One region of the Pseudoalteromonas sp. LC2018020214 genome, then DNA from elsewhere that is predicted to be linked to it. Evidence: predicted binding sites of a transcription regulator. Region 1 holds the regulator's gene; the other holds the start of a gene.

The links. The regulator MetJ, encoded in region 1, represses methionine synthesis genes. The targets are predictions, from matches to a motif close to TAGACGTCTAGACGTCTA.
Region 2: the regulator MetJ is predicted to act here: its motif matches at 1,701-1,718, upstream of JG479_RS03845 (methylenetetrahydrofolate reductase).

Annotation. Positions count from the first base shown of each region.
Region 1 is NZ_CP066804.1:386,572-394,926, reverse strand. Features, by position in the region: gene metL (bifunctional aspartate kinase/homoserine dehydrogenase II) at 1-510, opposite strand, end outside; gene metB (cystathionine gamma-synthase) at 993-2,240, opposite strand; gene metJ (met regulon transcriptional regulator MetJ) at 2,530-2,850, shown strand; gene JG479_RS01755 (malic enzyme-like NAD(P)-binding protein) at 2,915-4,156, opposite strand; gene rpmE (50S ribosomal protein L31) at 4,683-4,898, opposite strand; gene priA (primosomal protein N') at 5,129-7,315, shown strand; gene JG479_RS01740 (SPOR domain-containing protein) at 7,336-7,863, shown strand; gene hslV (ATP-dependent protease subunit HslV) at 7,943-8,355, shown strand, end outside.
Region 2 is NZ_CP066804.1:869,449-877,803, reverse strand. Features, by position in the region: gene JG479_RS03850 (M16 family metallopeptidase) at 1-1,511, opposite strand, end outside; gene JG479_RS03845 (methylenetetrahydrofolate reductase) at 1,762-2,718, shown strand; gene JG479_RS03840 (hypothetical protein) at 2,845-3,033, opposite strand; gene JG479_RS03835 (sensor domain-containing diguanylate cyclase) at 3,050-4,030, opposite strand; gene JG479_RS03830 (DEAD/DEAH box helicase) at 4,090-5,337, opposite strand; gene JG479_RS03825 (DUF3581 domain-containing protein) at 5,514-6,215, opposite strand; gene JG479_RS03820 (CPBP family intramembrane glutamic endopeptidase) at 6,328-7,197, shown strand; gene JG479_RS03815 (hypothetical protein) at 7,302-7,694, shown strand; gene JG479_RS03810 (hypothetical protein) at 7,711-8,010, opposite strand; gene gltX (glutamate--tRNA ligase) at 8,174-8,355, opposite strand, start outside.

The DNA.
Region 1 (8,355 bases):
ATTAGGCAAAATTGACTGTCGACATTGCTGCGCATTTTGCGCATGCATTAATTCACCATCGTTTAAGGTAAAAAGACTACGGGCATCTTGAGCACACGCCTCAATATTTAACTGCTGTAAATAAGTAGCGAGTAAACGTGCTGACCACAGTTCCCCATGCGCAAGTAACGCAGCCTCTTTTAGCTGCTCAGCTTGAGCAAGTTCTGCAATATTACTAAGCTCGGTATTTAGTGTTTTAAGTGCGCTGCGCTTTAAATCAGCTTGTAACAACTGCTCAATTAAATCGCTTTGATGGTTATTTAACTGCAGTAAAATATCAGCGACAGCTTGCGTGTCTTGCAGCTGATAACTTTGCCACAACGACACAAGTGTATCTGTAGTCTTACCTGCAGCAGACACTACAACACAGTCGCCCGGCTGAGTATGCCCTATAATTATTTTAGCTACGCTTTGATAGCGCTCACTAGAGCTTAAGCTTGAACCACCAAATTTATGTACACAATTGACCATATTTATACCAATTCGCTTAATTAAGTTGTCTATTTTGAGGTAAGAAAACCGTATCGATAACAAGGCAAAAATTTCGTTATTTAGTTGTTCTATATTAGGAATTTTTAACGATGTTATCGTGCGGTTTAATCCCTCAAATTGATTAGGGCGTGTTGATCTTTGTGGATTGAAATTTGTTCAATCCAAGGAAGATTAAATCGCGGCGCGAGGTTTGTAACCTAGTGGGCTAAGTAAAAACCGAGCAAAGCTTCCGCGTCCTGCTCACGCCCCTTACCTACATCCATGTAGGCAACAAAGAGTTAATCGTCCCTAGAAAGAACCCAAAGGGCAGCGCATGTTTGGTATTTATGCTGCGTTATCGCCTATTCATGGGGAATAACCACACTACATAGGCTCCGCCTTGCCTAAAAACCAAACATACTGCTGCAAATTCACCCACCAAAGATCAACACGCCCTAGGTATTATTGCGGATTGGTATTACTTACCAAAGCGCTGGACGGGCTGCACTTAATTTAACGTTTTCACCAGAAGTGCCAGCACCTTTGCCTACACGGCCAACATTTTTATTTTGCCCTGGTTTTACAAGTTCAAATACTCGTTCAAAGTCAGCTATTAAATCGTGTATATCTTCAATCCCAACCGAAATACGAATAAGCGTATCGCCCACACCCGCTTCTAAACGTGCCTTTGCCTCCATGCCTGCGTGCGTCATAGTTGCGGGGTGACAAATTAAACTCTCTACGCCACCTAGTGACTCAGCTAAACTAAACGTTTTAAGACTAGTTAAAAATGCTGCAGCGTCGTTTATATCGCCTTTAATATCAAAACTAACCATGCCACCAAAGCCAAGTTGTTGTGCTTTAGCAAGCTCATGCTGAGGATGTGACTCAAGTCCTGGATAGTAAACTTGGCTTACAAAATTGGAGCTTTCAAGGTACTTAGCTATTGCTAGCGCATTTTCTTGGTGCTGCCTTAAGCGCACATTTAAAGTACGTAGACCACGAAGCGTTAAATAACTATCAAAAGGGGCGCCCGTAATACCAATATTATTTGCCCACCAAGCAAGCTCATCACCAAGCTCTTGTGTTGCAGCAATAACAGCGCCGCCCACTACATCTGAGTGCCCGTTAATGTATTTAGTAGTTGAATGCACCACAATATCTACACCAAACTTAATAGGGTTTTGTAAGGCAGGAGACAAAAACGTGTTATCTGCGGCAACCAATGCACCGCATTGCTTAGCAACATCGGTAACCGCTTTAATATCGGTTAAACGAAGTACTGGGTTACTTGGAGTCTCTATCCAAATAAGCTTAGGTTTAATTGCTAAAATTTGTTGAAGGCTTTCTTCTTTTGTTAAATCTAATACTTCAAGCTTCAATAGTCCGCGTTTTTGTAACGATGTAAATAAACGATAGCTACCACCATAACAATCATGTGGAATTACTAACGTGTCGTCACTGTTAAGTAGCTGAGTAGCTAAATGCACGGCTGCCATACCAGTGGCCGTAATTATGCCGCGAGCGCCGCCTTCAAGCTTAGCAAGCGTCTCTGCTAAAATATCACGATTAGGGTTACCACTGCGGCCATAATCATACTCACGCTTGGTATCAAAGTCGGCAAACGAATAAGTCGTTGATAAATAAATTGGCGGCACCACTGCACCATGATGTTTATCAGCATCAACGCCGTTACGTACAGCAATGGTCGCTTTGTTTTTTTCGCTCATATTCGTCACCTGATTAATTTGGATGTTTAGACGTCTAAAAGAGTAAGTTATCCATTTTAATAAGTCAAAGGATTTTAAAGCTCTAGATGGCTAAAGTTAGGAAAGGCGTTTGCTAGTATCACATTTTAACTCACAAAAGTGAGCTTATTTTTACATCCCAAATAGGCTTATTAAGATAGATCGGTATCTATTATTTGACTATCTTTTTTAAATCGATAGAATTTCACGCATATTTACACGCTTTTTATACCGTGTGAGAAATTAATAATCTGAGGCAACGATACATCTTATGGCTAAATGGAATGGTGAGTATATTCACCCATACGCAGAACACGGGAAAAAATCAGAGCAAGTTAAAAAGATCACCGTTTCGATCCCGCTAAATGTATTAAAAGTTTTAACGGATGAGCGTACGCGTCGTCAAATCAACAACCTTCGCCATGCAACAAATAGTGAATTGCTATGTGAGGCGTTTTTGCATGCATTTACTGGCCAACCTTTACCAAATGACGATGACCTACGTAAAGACAACGCAGAAAAAGTACCAGAAGAAGTTAAAAAGATAATGCAAGAAATGGGTTTAGAAGTGCCTATTTTAAACGAAGAATAAATCGTTACCTTTTTAATCAAAAAACCTCAGCATTGCTGAGGTTTTTTTGTTTAAGCGTTATATATTACGCCATATAATTTTCAGGCAAGTCAATTTGCGCAACACCCGACTCTACCGCAGCAAGTGCTACAGCTTTAGCTATACGCGGTAGTAAACGCGGATCCATTGGTTTTGGAATAATGTACTGCGCACCAAACTCTAGCTTATCTACGCCTGCGGCTTTTAAAACTTCTGCAGGTACAGGCTCTTTGGCAATACTACGAATAGCCTCAACTGCAGCAATTTTCATTTCATCGTTAATCGCGCTTGCACGTACATCAAGCGCACCACGGAAAATAAACGGGAAACATAAAACATTGTTAACCTGGTTAGGGTAATCAGAGCGCCCTGTTGCCATAATTAAATCGTTGCGTGCGCCGTGAGCAAGTGCAGGATCGATCTCTGGATCTGGGTTTGAACAGGCAAACACGACCGGTTTTTCTGCCATTAGTTTTAAATCTTCGGCAGCTAACAAGTTAGGACCCGAAACACCAACAAACACATCAGCATCTGCAATTACATCTTGCAATGTGCGTTTATCGGTATTGTTAGCAAAAAGCTGTTTATATTCATTTAAATCATCGCGACGAGTATGAATAACACCTTTGCGGTCAAGCATATAAATGTGTTCACGCAGTGCACCACACTTAATTAACAGTTCCATACACGCAACTGCAGCAGCGCCTGCACCTAAACATACAATTATTGCATCTTCAATTGATTTACCTTGTACTTCTAGCGCATTTAACATGCCGGCAGCCGTAACAATGGCGGTGCCGTGTTGGTCGTCATGAAAAACAGGAATGCTACAACGCTCTATTAATGCTTTTTCAATTTCAAAACACTCTGGTGCTTTAATATCTTCAAGGTTAATACCACCGAATGTGTCAGCAATATTGGCCACCGTGTTAATAAAGTCTTCTGTTGTTTTGTGCTTTACTTCAATATCAATAGAATCAAGCCCTGCAAAACGTTTAAACAATAACGCCTTGCCTTCCATTACGGGCTTAGACGCTAAAGGACCTAAATTACCCAAGCCCAAAATTGCAGTACCATTAGTGATAACCGCAACCATGTTACCTTTACCGGTATATTTATATGCATTTGCAGGATCTGCGGCAATTTCACGTACAGGTTCAGCGACACCTGGGCTATAAGCTAGGGCTAAGTCTTGAACTGTTTCAGCTGGTTTTGTTAGCTCAATGCTAATTTTACCAGGTACGGGATGTGAGTGATAATGTAGTGCTTGTTCACGAAAGTCAGACATAACGCGATGGTATCCTGCAATTTAAGTTAAAGTGAGAGGTGGAGTCTTGGGGTACGATACCCTTATTATTTTTAAATTCCAAGCAATATCAGGTCTATCCTGTTATATGCTATATCCTTTAATTTTAAGAGGTTTTTCAGTAACTTTGCAGGATTATATAAACATTTGATAAATAAAAATTCACCAAAAAAGTAAGTTTTGAGGTGCGTTTATGTCTATTAAAATATTAAAAAAATGTATGTTTAACGCATCATCATAAACTTAAAATAACAGCCTACTACACTACTTTAAAAACAGATAAGCCCACGTTAGCTACTTTTATCAACCTAGTTAAAATTTGTACTATTTAAAATATAGAGAATATCTATCGATTTGTCTGTAAAGGTTTATGCATACTCAGAATAAGAATAGGAAATAGTTATGCAAGGTGTGATGTAGCTCGAGCAAGCTAAATAAGATAAGAAGTGGTAAATTTTAGACACAAAAAAAGCACCCTAAGGTGCTTTTTTTAACTAAACAGCAATAATTACTTCTTGCTGCTAAGTGCACCGAAGCGCTTGTTGAAGCGATCAACACGGCCGCCAGTGTCTAAAATCTTTTGCTTACCAGTGTAAAACGGGTGACACGCAGAACATACGTCTAAGTGAATGTCTTTACAAAGAGTTGAGCTAGTTTCGAATTTGTTTCCGCATGAACATGTTGCAGAAATTACTTCGTACTTAGGGTGAATACCTTCTTTCATAGGAACCTCTAGTTAAGGCCGCATCGCTCTCCAAACCCGAAGTCTGGCACCATACGTCGTTAAAACAAATTTGTTGGTGGCGGATTTTATCCAACAACCTTCCCCTGCACAAGTATTTATTTATCTTTTCGCTAAAAAAGTGAACAATCTCTTTCTCAAGTACTATTGCTAGTAGGTTTTTAGCGGTATTTTTAGTACATTACAGCATTAATTTTACGGGTTGAGTTGTTATGAGTTTTGTTGAAGTTGCTATTAAAGTCCCGCTTCCACGCACCTTTGATTATAAAATAGAAGAGCAGCTCAGTGGCTTATCAACCCCAATACTACCGGGCATGCGGGTTTTAGTACCTTTTGGTAATCAAAAAAAAGTAGCTGTTGTTCTGGGCATTAAAAACAGTACCGACGTCCCTTTAAATAAAATTAAGAATATTATAGAGGTAATAGACGATACCCCTATTTTAAGTGCCCAACATTTAGAACTCCTTAGCTTTACTGCCCGCTATTATTGCTATCCCTTAGGCGAAACTATTCACATAGCGCTACCGAGTGCACTTCGCCAAGGTGAATCGCCAGATAAAACCAGTATTAACATGGTTGCTCTGACAGAAAAAGGCGCAAAAGTACCGTCATTAAAAGCCAAAACACAACTCAATTTATTAAAGCAGTTATCGCAATCGGGGAAATCATCGTTAACCGAATTAAAAGCTCTTGGCTTTAGCAAAAAAACAATAGATAGCCTAATAGATAAAGAACTCATTACGCAAACTATTGAACATGATAACCAATGGCAAAGCGTTGCACCAACTGTCGGAAGTAAACCTGTACTTAATAAAGAACAAGCGGTTGCTTGTACAGCAATAAATCAAAGTAGTGGATTTAGCAGCTTTTTATTAGAAGGCGTAACTGGCAGTGGTAAAACAGAAGTGTATTTACAGTGCCTAGAAGAAGTACTCAAACGTGGCGAGCAAGCATTAGTATTAGTGCCAGAAATAGGCTTAACGCCACAAACTGTAAACCGTTTTCGTCGCCGCTTTCCTGATACACCCATTATGCTTTGGCATTCAGCCCTTACCGACAACGAGCGATTACAAACATGGCGTTTTTGCGAAAAAGGCAGTTGTGCAATAGTTATAGGCACACGTTCGAGTATTTTTCTGCCATTTTTAAAACTCGGTATGATAGTTGTCGATGAAGAGCACGATTCATCATTTAAGCAACAAGATACCCTTCGTTACCATGCTCGTGATTTAGCTGCATACAGAGCTTTTCAGCATAAAATACCGCTTATATTAGGCAGTGCTACACCCGCACTTGAAACACTTCACAAAGCAATTAATAACAAATATCAGCTACTAAGTTTAACCGAGCGCGCGCAAACTGCGACAGATAACCAATTTAAGTTACTCGATATGAAAGGCCAACCCGACCAAGCAGGTATTGCACATGCAAGCCTTGCCACTATGCGCCAACACTTAAACCGCGGTAAACAGGTTATGGTGTTTTTAAATCGTCGAGGTTTCTCACCCACTCTTATTTGCCATGAATGTGGCTGGCTAAGTGAATGTAAACGCTGCAGTACCAGCGCCACATTTCATAAAGCGATTGGGCAAATGATTTGTCATCACTGTGGCGATCAATACCCTGTTCCTCACCAATGTCCTGATTGTGGAAGTACGCAAATATTTCCAAATGGCAAAGGTACAGAGCAAATTGAAGAGTTTTTATCGACCGAGTTTCCAGATACACCCGTTACTCGCATAGACCGCGATTCAACTCGCCGTAAAGGCAGCCTTGAAAAAGCACTAGATGAAATAAACCTAGGCGGTGCACGCATTTTAGTAGGCACACAAATGCTTGCCAAAGGCCATCACTTTGCAGATGTAAGCCTTGTTATAATTTTAGACGTAGATAGCGGCTTATACTCATGCGACTTTAGGGCGACAGAGCATTTAGCACAGTTAGTTACTCAGGTCGCGGGGCGAGCTGGGCGTTCAGGGGAACCTGGCCAAGTATTATTACAAACACACTTTCCAGAACACCCACTTTTACAAGACTTAGTTAATAATGGTTACCAAGACTTTGCTCGCTTTGCACTGAGTGAACGCGATGATGCAGACTTACCACCCATTACAAATATGGCTATTGTCCGTGCACAAGGACACAGCATTAAGCTAGTCGTCGATTTTTTGACGGATTTGGTTCCTGTGAATGGGGTATCTGGTATACAATTGCTCGGTCCGATCCCTGCTCCACTTGAAAAAGTCGCAGGTATGTATCGTTTTCAATTACATATTCAAGCGCAAGATCGCCGCATATTACATCAGTACCTTGCGCAAATGGTTGATTATTTAAGTTCAAGTAAACTTGCACAAAAAGTACGCTGGAGCTTAGACGTAGACCCTATAGACATGATTTAGGTTAAGGCCAAAATAACACCATGGCACAGCACGATTATATTAACAAAAAGCCTGCAGGCAGAAACAGTAAAAAAAACGCACCCGCTAAAAAACCATTTCCTATTCTTTTAGCTGTCATAGCCATCTTACTCGTCGGTGGTTTTGCTTATACATTATGGTTTATTAAAAGTAATGCAGATCCAAAACTTGTCGAAAAACAAGCAAACCCAACTGCACCCGCAAAAGTAGAAGTGGTTATTCCACGCACACCAGAGTTTATTAAGGAAATTAGAAACCACGAGATTCAAGTTGAAGTGAAAGAACTTGAGCAAAAAGGTCCTTACGTTATGCAGTGTGGTTCGTTTAAAACCCACGCACAAGCGGAATCGCTAAAAGCTAAAATAGCATTTGCAGGCCTCATTTCTGAAATAAAACAGGCTGAAGGCAGCAATGGTACTTGGTATAAAGTGCGCTTAGGCCCTTATAAAACCAAACGCCAAGCCGAAAGTGATAAAAACAAACTTAAACGTGTAAAAATAGTCGGCTGCGGAATTTGGGGCTGGACTTGAAAATAAACCATTCACCCATATAACCTCTTCATAATCGTTTTTTACGAGTTGCCTCTGCAGCTCGATGATGAGGAATAACATGACTACTATCGTAAGTGTACGCCGTGGCGACAAGGTTGTAATTGGCGGCGATGGCCAAGTGTCTCTTGGTAATACCGTAATGAAGGGCAACGCCCGTAAAGTTCGACGTCTTTATAATGGCAAAGTAATCGCTGGTTTTGCCGGCGGTACTGCTGATGCCTTCACTCTTTTCGAACGCTTTGAAAGTAAATTAGAAATGCACCAAGGAAACCTAACTAAAGCCGCAGTAGAAATGGCTAAAGATTGGCGCAGCGACCGTGCACTTCGAAAACTCGAAGCTCTGCTCGCTGTAGCAGACGAAACAGCCTCTTTAATTATTACCGGTAATGGCGATGTGGTTCAACCTGAAAACGACCTAATTGCAATTGGCAGTGGTGGTAACTTTGCACAATCAGCGGCAACCGCCCTTTT
Region 2 (8,355 bases), 480 kb from region 1:
AAGTTAACATCGATTAATGGCGAGCTATTGGTTTTATCAAGTACTTTAAATGCAGGCTTCGCAGGTGCTTGTTCAAGCTTTGCAGTAAGCGCATTTAAATCAACTTCTTGCTCGAAACCTGGGGCTTTATCAAGTGCCGACATCGTTAAAGTGGTACGTGCGTTATCAGTAAAGTATTTATTAGCAACGGCTTTAATATCTGCGCTGGTAATGTTATCTGCCGATTTATACAGCTGGTTTATAACCTCAGGATCGCGCTCAAAATGCATGTAGCTTGCAAGGGTTGATGCAATCGCTTGCGACGAATCTAAGCCATTAATAAAGCTGTACTTAAGGTTCGATTTTAAATCACTCAACTTTTGCTCATCAACAAGCTCAGTGCGTGCTTTTGCATAAGTTCGGTTAATGGCATCGCGCGCAGTGGCTAAATCGTCTGCGTTTTCTACTTTAACAAATACGTGTAATAAACCCGGATCTTTGGTCTCTGGGTTATAGGTAAACATTTGGCTAGCAATTTGTTTGTCGACCACTAGCTCTTGATATAAATCTGAATTACTAGAAAAATAAAGCTGTGAGATTAAATCGAGTGCCGCTCTGTCTTTTTTAGCAGGCTCCCACGCAGCGCCTTTGTACGATACAAGTAACCAGTGTCCTGGTAGCGCTTCATCTTGCTGGTGCAAATATTTTGGTGCTTGTTGAACAGGTTCTGCTTTAATGTCAGCAACATAGTTACCCTTTTTCCAGCTGCCCCAATGCTTTTTAACCATTGCCATTGTTGCTTGTGGGTCTACATCGCCCACAATAACAAGTGACACATACTCAGGCTTATAAAACTTAGCAAAAAATTCTTTACCATAGGCCATTTGATCAGGCATGGCTTCTATGTCTTTAAAAAAGCCCATAGTGGTGTGTTTATACGTGTGCTTATCAAACGCTTCTTCGCGTACAGCGCTTAATAATTTACGAATTGGGCTCGCGTTGTTTTTTAAGTACTCACCTTTTACCGTTTGTGCTTCGGTTCTAAATTGCTCTTCGGTGTAGGTTAAGTTTTGAAAAATATCAGCTTCAAGCTCAAGTACTTTATCAAGGTGCTGCTTCGAAAAGTTTAAATGGTAATTTGTGTAATCGTTTGTTGTATAAGCGCGGTTATCAACACCTGAATTTTTTAATATGTCTGAGTACACATCTTCAGGGTATTTTTGTGAGCCTTTAAACATCATGTGTTCAAAAAAGTGAGCAAAGCCTGTTTTACCCTCTTCAACTTCGTTACGCGACCCAACCGATACCGGAATTTGCAGCGACACTACATCAGGGTAATCGGTTTTAACAACCATGACACGTAAGCCGTTTTCTAGCTCTTCAATTAAGTAATCTTGCGAAAAAACACGGTCATCAGCTTTATTTACTTGTTCTTTTTGTGCTGTTGTTTGCGTGCTTTGGTTTTGTTGCATGGCGCAACCTGTTAACGCCAGCGATACCGCTAAGCTGGTTGCTAATAATTTAAATTTCATTGTTGTCCCTTTTTAAATTGAGCAAATTTGTTGTCAGATTTAACTCTTTAATTATGCCCCAAAGCCAATAAATATAAGAGCCCCAAGGGAATTTATTATGTAAACAACTGTGTCAATTATAAATTATGGGAACAAGCACTATGAATAAACATCATGTTAATTGAAAAACTTTCATTAAATAAATCTATCTAGACGTCTAAATGGCTGCTATATTAAATCCATCAAAACAAACTTAGCTGGAATGAGGATTATGGCTTTATCACTAAAAGAGAAGATAGTGGACACCAACCAAGGTGTTTATCTTATTGGTACTACCCCGCCTAAAATTGGCACCGATAAAGCGCAATTAAAAACCATTGCAGAAAAGCTATTAGGTCGCTTACACGAAATTGAATACGACGGCGTGATAATTTACGACATTCAAGACGAAAGCAGCCGAACTAATCAAGACCGTCCATTTGCGTTTAAACAAACCGTTGATCCGCGTGAATACAGCCATTTACTTCGTAATTTATCTGCACAAGATGTAATTACTTATAAAAGTGTGGCGCAGCGTGGCGTAGGCGAATTTAAAGATTGGCTAAGTGAAACTAAAAACGACTACGATTTACAAAATGTTGTTTTAGTAGGTAGCCCATCATCGATAGGCGATATAAAGCTAAGCCTGCCAGATGCGTATAAAGCAATGGCTGAGCAATCAGATGATTTCTTTTTAGGTGGCGTTACTATTGCCGAGCGCCATTCAAGTAAACGAAATGAGCACGAACGATTAATAGAAAAAACAGCACAAGGTTGTCAGTTTTTTATATCGCAAGCTGTTTACGATGCACAAGCGACTATAGAGCTAATCACTAGCTACGCACGTACATGTAAAGCACAGGGTATTACACCTCAACGTATTATATTAACGTTTACCCCGTGCGGCGGCGAAAAAACCTTAGAGTTTATGCAATGGTTGGGTATATCAGTGCCAGAGGCAACTAAATGGCGCATGCTCGATGCAGACAATACATTAAGCGAATCCGTCCGTATTTGCCGCGAAAACCTCGACTTAATACTTAAAAGCTGTGCGCACCTAGACGTGCCACTGGGCTTAAATATTGAAAGCTTAACAAACCGTAAAGAAGAAATTGACGCATCAATTAACTTATACCGTTTATTAAAAGCTATTATGGAATTAAACCTTGCTGAAAAATTAATAGCTTAAAGGCTAGGTAAGAGCTAATTAACACCCTTCTTGGCAAGCCTCATGGCTTGCTTTTTTATGTCCGTACTTTGAAAAATAAATTAATAAGTACAAGTAAAAATTTGCAGCTTAAGCTATCCATGAAAGCTATTTTTGGTTATTACTCTCAAGCCTTTTTAAGGCAAACCCCATCGATGAGCACATAACACCAAAAATAATTCCCTCATCAGATATAAATCTAATGCTAGGAAGCGCTTCAAATAAGCTTATTATTGCTAATGAAAAAATAAAACCTATCGCAGAAAAAACCAGCCAAGTTTTTGTGGCATGAGTCATGACGAACTTCCTTTTATTATTGTTCTTTTTTAGCGAGCCTATACGCTTGTTTATTTTTATACATTGCGTGGTCTGCATCATTCAATAGCGCTTCAAAGGGCTGCTTTTGTTTATTAGTAAAACTATAACCTATGCTGAGCGATAAATCGCAAACGTCTTCTTTGAGTAAAGCTTTTGAATACTCAGAGGATATTTTATCCATGATGTAATTAATTTTACTCTTATCGCTTAATTGCATTACTGCAACAAACTCATCGCCACCTAAGCGCCCTACTATATCGGCATCTCTTAAATGCGTTTTTAGCGTATCTGCCAAAATAATTAAGGCTTTGTCACCTACTTCATGACCAAAGGTGTCGTTTAATTTTTTAAAGTCGTTTATATCTATAAACAAGCAACATACGTCGAATCCTAAACGCAGTGCTAAATTTAGCTTTTGCTGAGCGAGTAAGCTAAGTGCCCGGCGGTTATAAATATCTGTTAATGAGTCTAACATGGCTATTTCGCGCATTTGCTCATAGCTATACACAAGCGCTAGGTCGTCTTCAATTAAATCGCGTAGTTGCTCTATGAGCTCAAAGTATTCATCGGTATAGCTTGTTTTTTTAGTATCTTTTAAACACAACGTGCCAAATACTTCGCCTTCAGGCCAATGAATAGGTAAGCCTAGGTAGGATTCAACGCCATCCTCAACTACTTCTGGGAGAGTGTTCCATGCATCGTTATTGCTTGCATCATTAACATATAAAATATTATTAGTTTCAGCGACGTGCCGACAAAAAAGAGGAGTTTGAGGGGGAAGTATCGGGTTGGTTTCAAAGCTTGAGCCACCTTCGTTATTTCTAATAACAACGCGATAGCCTTTGCTTGTTGCCTGAACTATATAACCAGACGGGGCTGAAAAAAGCCCCGTGATAAGGTCCATTGTTTTTTGCCATTTATGCAAAGATATTTGGCCATCAACACCAGAGAATGCCCATTTATCAGTTTCAAACATTAACTTTACCTCGGCTATTTAATAGCTCCAGTATAGGCAAAAAAGTAAAGTAAAAGCTATTATTTACGACGTCTACTTGGCTCTCTTTTACCTGTAATGCGTTTTTTATCGCGATCTTTTCGAGATTTATTAGTATTTTTACGATTATCTTTGGGCTTTTTATTTAAGTCAGGCTCGTAACCTTCTAACCACTGCGGCGTTAAACGCGTATCGAGTAATACTTCAATTTCTTCTAGCAGCCATTGCTCATCAAGACTTACCAATGACATAGCAAGCCCTTGTTCACCAGCGCGACCTGTACGGCCAATACGGTGTACGTAATCCTCAGCAATGTAAGGCAGCTCAAAATTAATTACGTATCTAAGTGTAGAAATATCTAAACCACGCGCAGCGACGTCGGTTGCAACAAGTACGCGTGTAATACCCTCTTTAAAGTTTTGCAATGCACGGTCACGTGCGCCTTGCGATTTATCGCCATGGATTGATTCGGTTTTTAACCCATCTTTACACATTTCTTTAGCAAGCTGATCGGCCATTTGTTTTGTGCGAGTAAAAATAAGCACTTGGCGCCAGTTTTTCATGCCAATCATGTGCGATACAAGTTCGCGCTTACGATCCTCATCTACAGCGTAAATAACTTGCTCTACTTCAACCGCAGCTGAGTTACGTTTATCAACTTCAATTAGCTCTGGGTTTTTAAGTAGTTTTTTACTGAGTTCAAACACGCTGTCATCAAACGTAGCTGAAAAGAGTAAAGTTTGGCGATCGCCCGGTATATGTCGCAATATACGTCTAATTTCATCAATAAAACCCATATCAAGCATGCGGTCGGCTTCGTCAAACACTAAAGAGTCTACGCTTGAAAGTACCACACTGCCTTTAACTATATGATCAAGCAAACGCCCTGGTGTGGCCACTATAACTTGCGCTGTTTTAAGTGCTTTAATTTGAGGGCCAATACTTGCACCACCATAGGCTAAAGCACCATTGATATTGGTACCTTGTGCGTACTTTTCAAAGCTGGCAAATACTTGCTGAGCAAGCTCTCGTGTTGGCGTTAAAATTACAACGCGGACAAGGCCTTGCTCATCTTTTTTAGGGGTATTTAAAAGCTTATGCAATAGAGGTAAAACAAAGGCGGCGGTTTTACCCGTACCTGTTTGCGCGCTGCCCATTACATCACTTCCGGCTAAAATAGGCGGAATAGTTTTAATCTGAATTGCGGTAGGCTGAGTGTAATTATTTTGCTCAATCGCTGTTAATAATAACGGGTCGAGATTAAGTGATGAGAACGTAGTGGCAGACATAGGCTTAGCTTTAAAATAACAAAGAGCGCTATTGTACGCATATTACTGTACTGCGTAAATTAACCAGTCCAGAAAAGTATTTAATCGTGATTGCTCTCTTTCGCTTTAGCGCAAAAACAATAAAAAAGGCGCTAAATAACCGTTGTATTTAGCGCCTTTTATAATTTACTGTAGCTTTAAGCTGGCTTTAGTGTCGCTTTACGTTCGTTGTAAAACGCTATTAAATCGTCAACTGTTGCTTGGCAGTATTCGCGAATACCCGAAACCACCATGTGCTTTTCACCACTACCCACTTTAACGCCGTTTTCTAACAGGTTAAAACGTAGTGTAATTTTTCCGCGCTTACCGGCGTACTCAAAACTAGGCTCTGCAAATTCAAGTGTCGGCGCTGTAATATCAAGGTTATCAAGATTGATAAGCATTGATTCGTAAATTACCATTGGGCGCGCAGGGTTTATCATTACCTCTTGCTTGCCCATTAATGGAATAATTACATGCGGAAAAGTTGTACCAGAAAACTCAACATAATTTTTTATTAGACTATTAGTTAGTGCTGGGCATTGGCTGGTTTTACCGCTGCGCTTTACCTTTAAAATTACTTTTTCGCCATTGGTAACATCAAACTCATCGGCTCCCTCAGGGAAATGTAGTTTGGTGTTTTCATCAACCATACCGGCAAAAGTAAATTCCATTTGTTCACTAATACCGTAGCGGTCTAGTACCAATGAAAAAAGTAAGTCTCCTGGCGCGCAAAACTTTTTGGCATCTTTGTCATGAAGTGGATTAAAATCGTCAGCAACGCATTTAGCGAAGCGACAACCCTGCTCACGAGAGATAGAAACATAATCAGCATGCTGCTGAAAAAAAGGACTTAACATAGTTTGTTCACTGCTTAAACTGCTTATAACCTATCTATATTACCAGAAAAAAAATATTGAGAGGTCGAATCTGTTAGATTAATGGCTAAATAAAACAGAGTAATAAAAAACAATGACCTTTTATTTATTAGCACTATCAATTATATGTGTTTTTCCGCACTACAAAATATCAATAATGCGGCAACCCCTTTGGCACTACTTAATGGCTTTAAGTGTAGTAAGTGGGTATTTTCAAGGTTATATAAATTTGTATGCTCTGCTCAGCACTGGGCTTTACGTTGTTTTATACTACTGTGTGCTAAATGCAAAGCGGGCAATAATACGCGCTATTTTAGGTACTGTTTTTATAATTTCCTCACTGGTATTAGCACTTCATTGGGTGCCTGGTTTTAATAACCTCCCTATTGTTATAGATGAGCGTATTACAAACGATGCGATTACTTTTACCCTTTATGCTAATTTTGATAAAGCTATGGCTGGGTTATTCCTTTGTGCTTACTTTTATTCGAATAAAAAAGCTTTAAAAGCAGACTCTAATAAAGCAGGCCCATTAAACGTTAAACAACCTATTTTTATAATTATTGCTACTGTTTTAGCTTCGCTCACTGCGGCTTTAACACTTGGACTTGTAAGCTTTCACCCAAAAGTGCCCAACTTTTGGTTAGCCTTTATTGCTATTAATCTTTTATTTACCTGTGTAGCTGAGGAAGCTTTGTTTAGAGGTTTATTACAAACCAAACTTAGCCAAATAATCACATCTACTCGCCTAGCGCTACTTGCCCCAATAATGACAGCAGCAGTGTTTGCTTTGGCGCATTTTGCTGGAGGATTTAACTATGTATTGGTTTCATTTATTGCAGGCTTAGGATATAGCTATATTTTTTATAAAACGCAGCGCTTAGCGTGGGCTATTATATGTCATTGGTTAGTTAATGTTTGCCACTTCTTTTTGTTTACTTACCCTATGCTCAGTAAAATCTAAATACATTTACAAATGCTAACAATTTACCCGTTAGCAAACATTGCCAGCATTTGATTTTGTTAGTAATTTACTACTTTAAATAATAAATTAAAGGACTAATAAATATGCTACGTTTTATAATGGCAATAACAGTGCTGGCCACAATAACTGGTTGTTCAGGAATGACTTATCATACAAATATAGACAACGGTGTTTTATCTCAAGAAATTGGCACCTACGTTAATAAAAGAGATTTACAGCAATTTTATAGCGACCAAGAAGCACACGAAAGTGGCGCAACACTCCTAGGCCGAATAGAAGGTGAAAGCTGTGATGGCGACGGTATGGGCAGCAATAATGTAAGTTACAATCGCTCTAAATCAAACGCGATTGATTTACTTAAAGCTGATGCTATGCGCAGGGGCGGGAATGCTTTTACTATTAATTCTTGTAGTGAAACGTCTGTATCGTACTGCGACTTATCTGTTTTATGCACCGGACAGGCCTACGACTATTAATAAGTAAAAGTGCAAATTATATATTAAGCGCAAAGCTCAGTAGCACACGCTTTCCAGACTCGATTTTAGATACGCTGTGTTCGTACTTATCGGGTCTGAACAAATACACGCGATTAAATAAATTTATAATGCATTTTGAGCATTTAAATACCCCACCCGCTTTAGGTTTCTCTAATACAAAATTAAGCTTGTAATAGCGCCCTTGCTGCACAGGGTCAATATGGTTCATTACGCTATGATTGGTTGGGTAAGTAACAAGGTTTATCGAAAATGTGTTACTGCTAAAAATGGCTTTGTTTTTTACAGGTGCAATCATACTGCCTCCTATGAGTTTATATTCCCTATTGTATCATTGGGCTAAGTACTAATACTTTAGTTAAACAATATCAAAATACGATGTCATATAGCTAAACAGCCTGAAACAAAAAAGCCGAACTTATTTTACTAAGCTCGGCTTTTAAAAGTACATTGTTTAGCAATTATGCACTTGGGTATTCGCGGTACGCACGCTCTATATTTTTAGCCTGCTTTTTAGAAATACCTAAATGAGCAAGCGCTACACGTAAACGAGCACGTGATAAGTCAGAGCCTAATATTTCCATTGCATCAAGCACTGACGTACTTGATGTTTTGCCTGTAATTGCGACAAAAATTGGCTCTA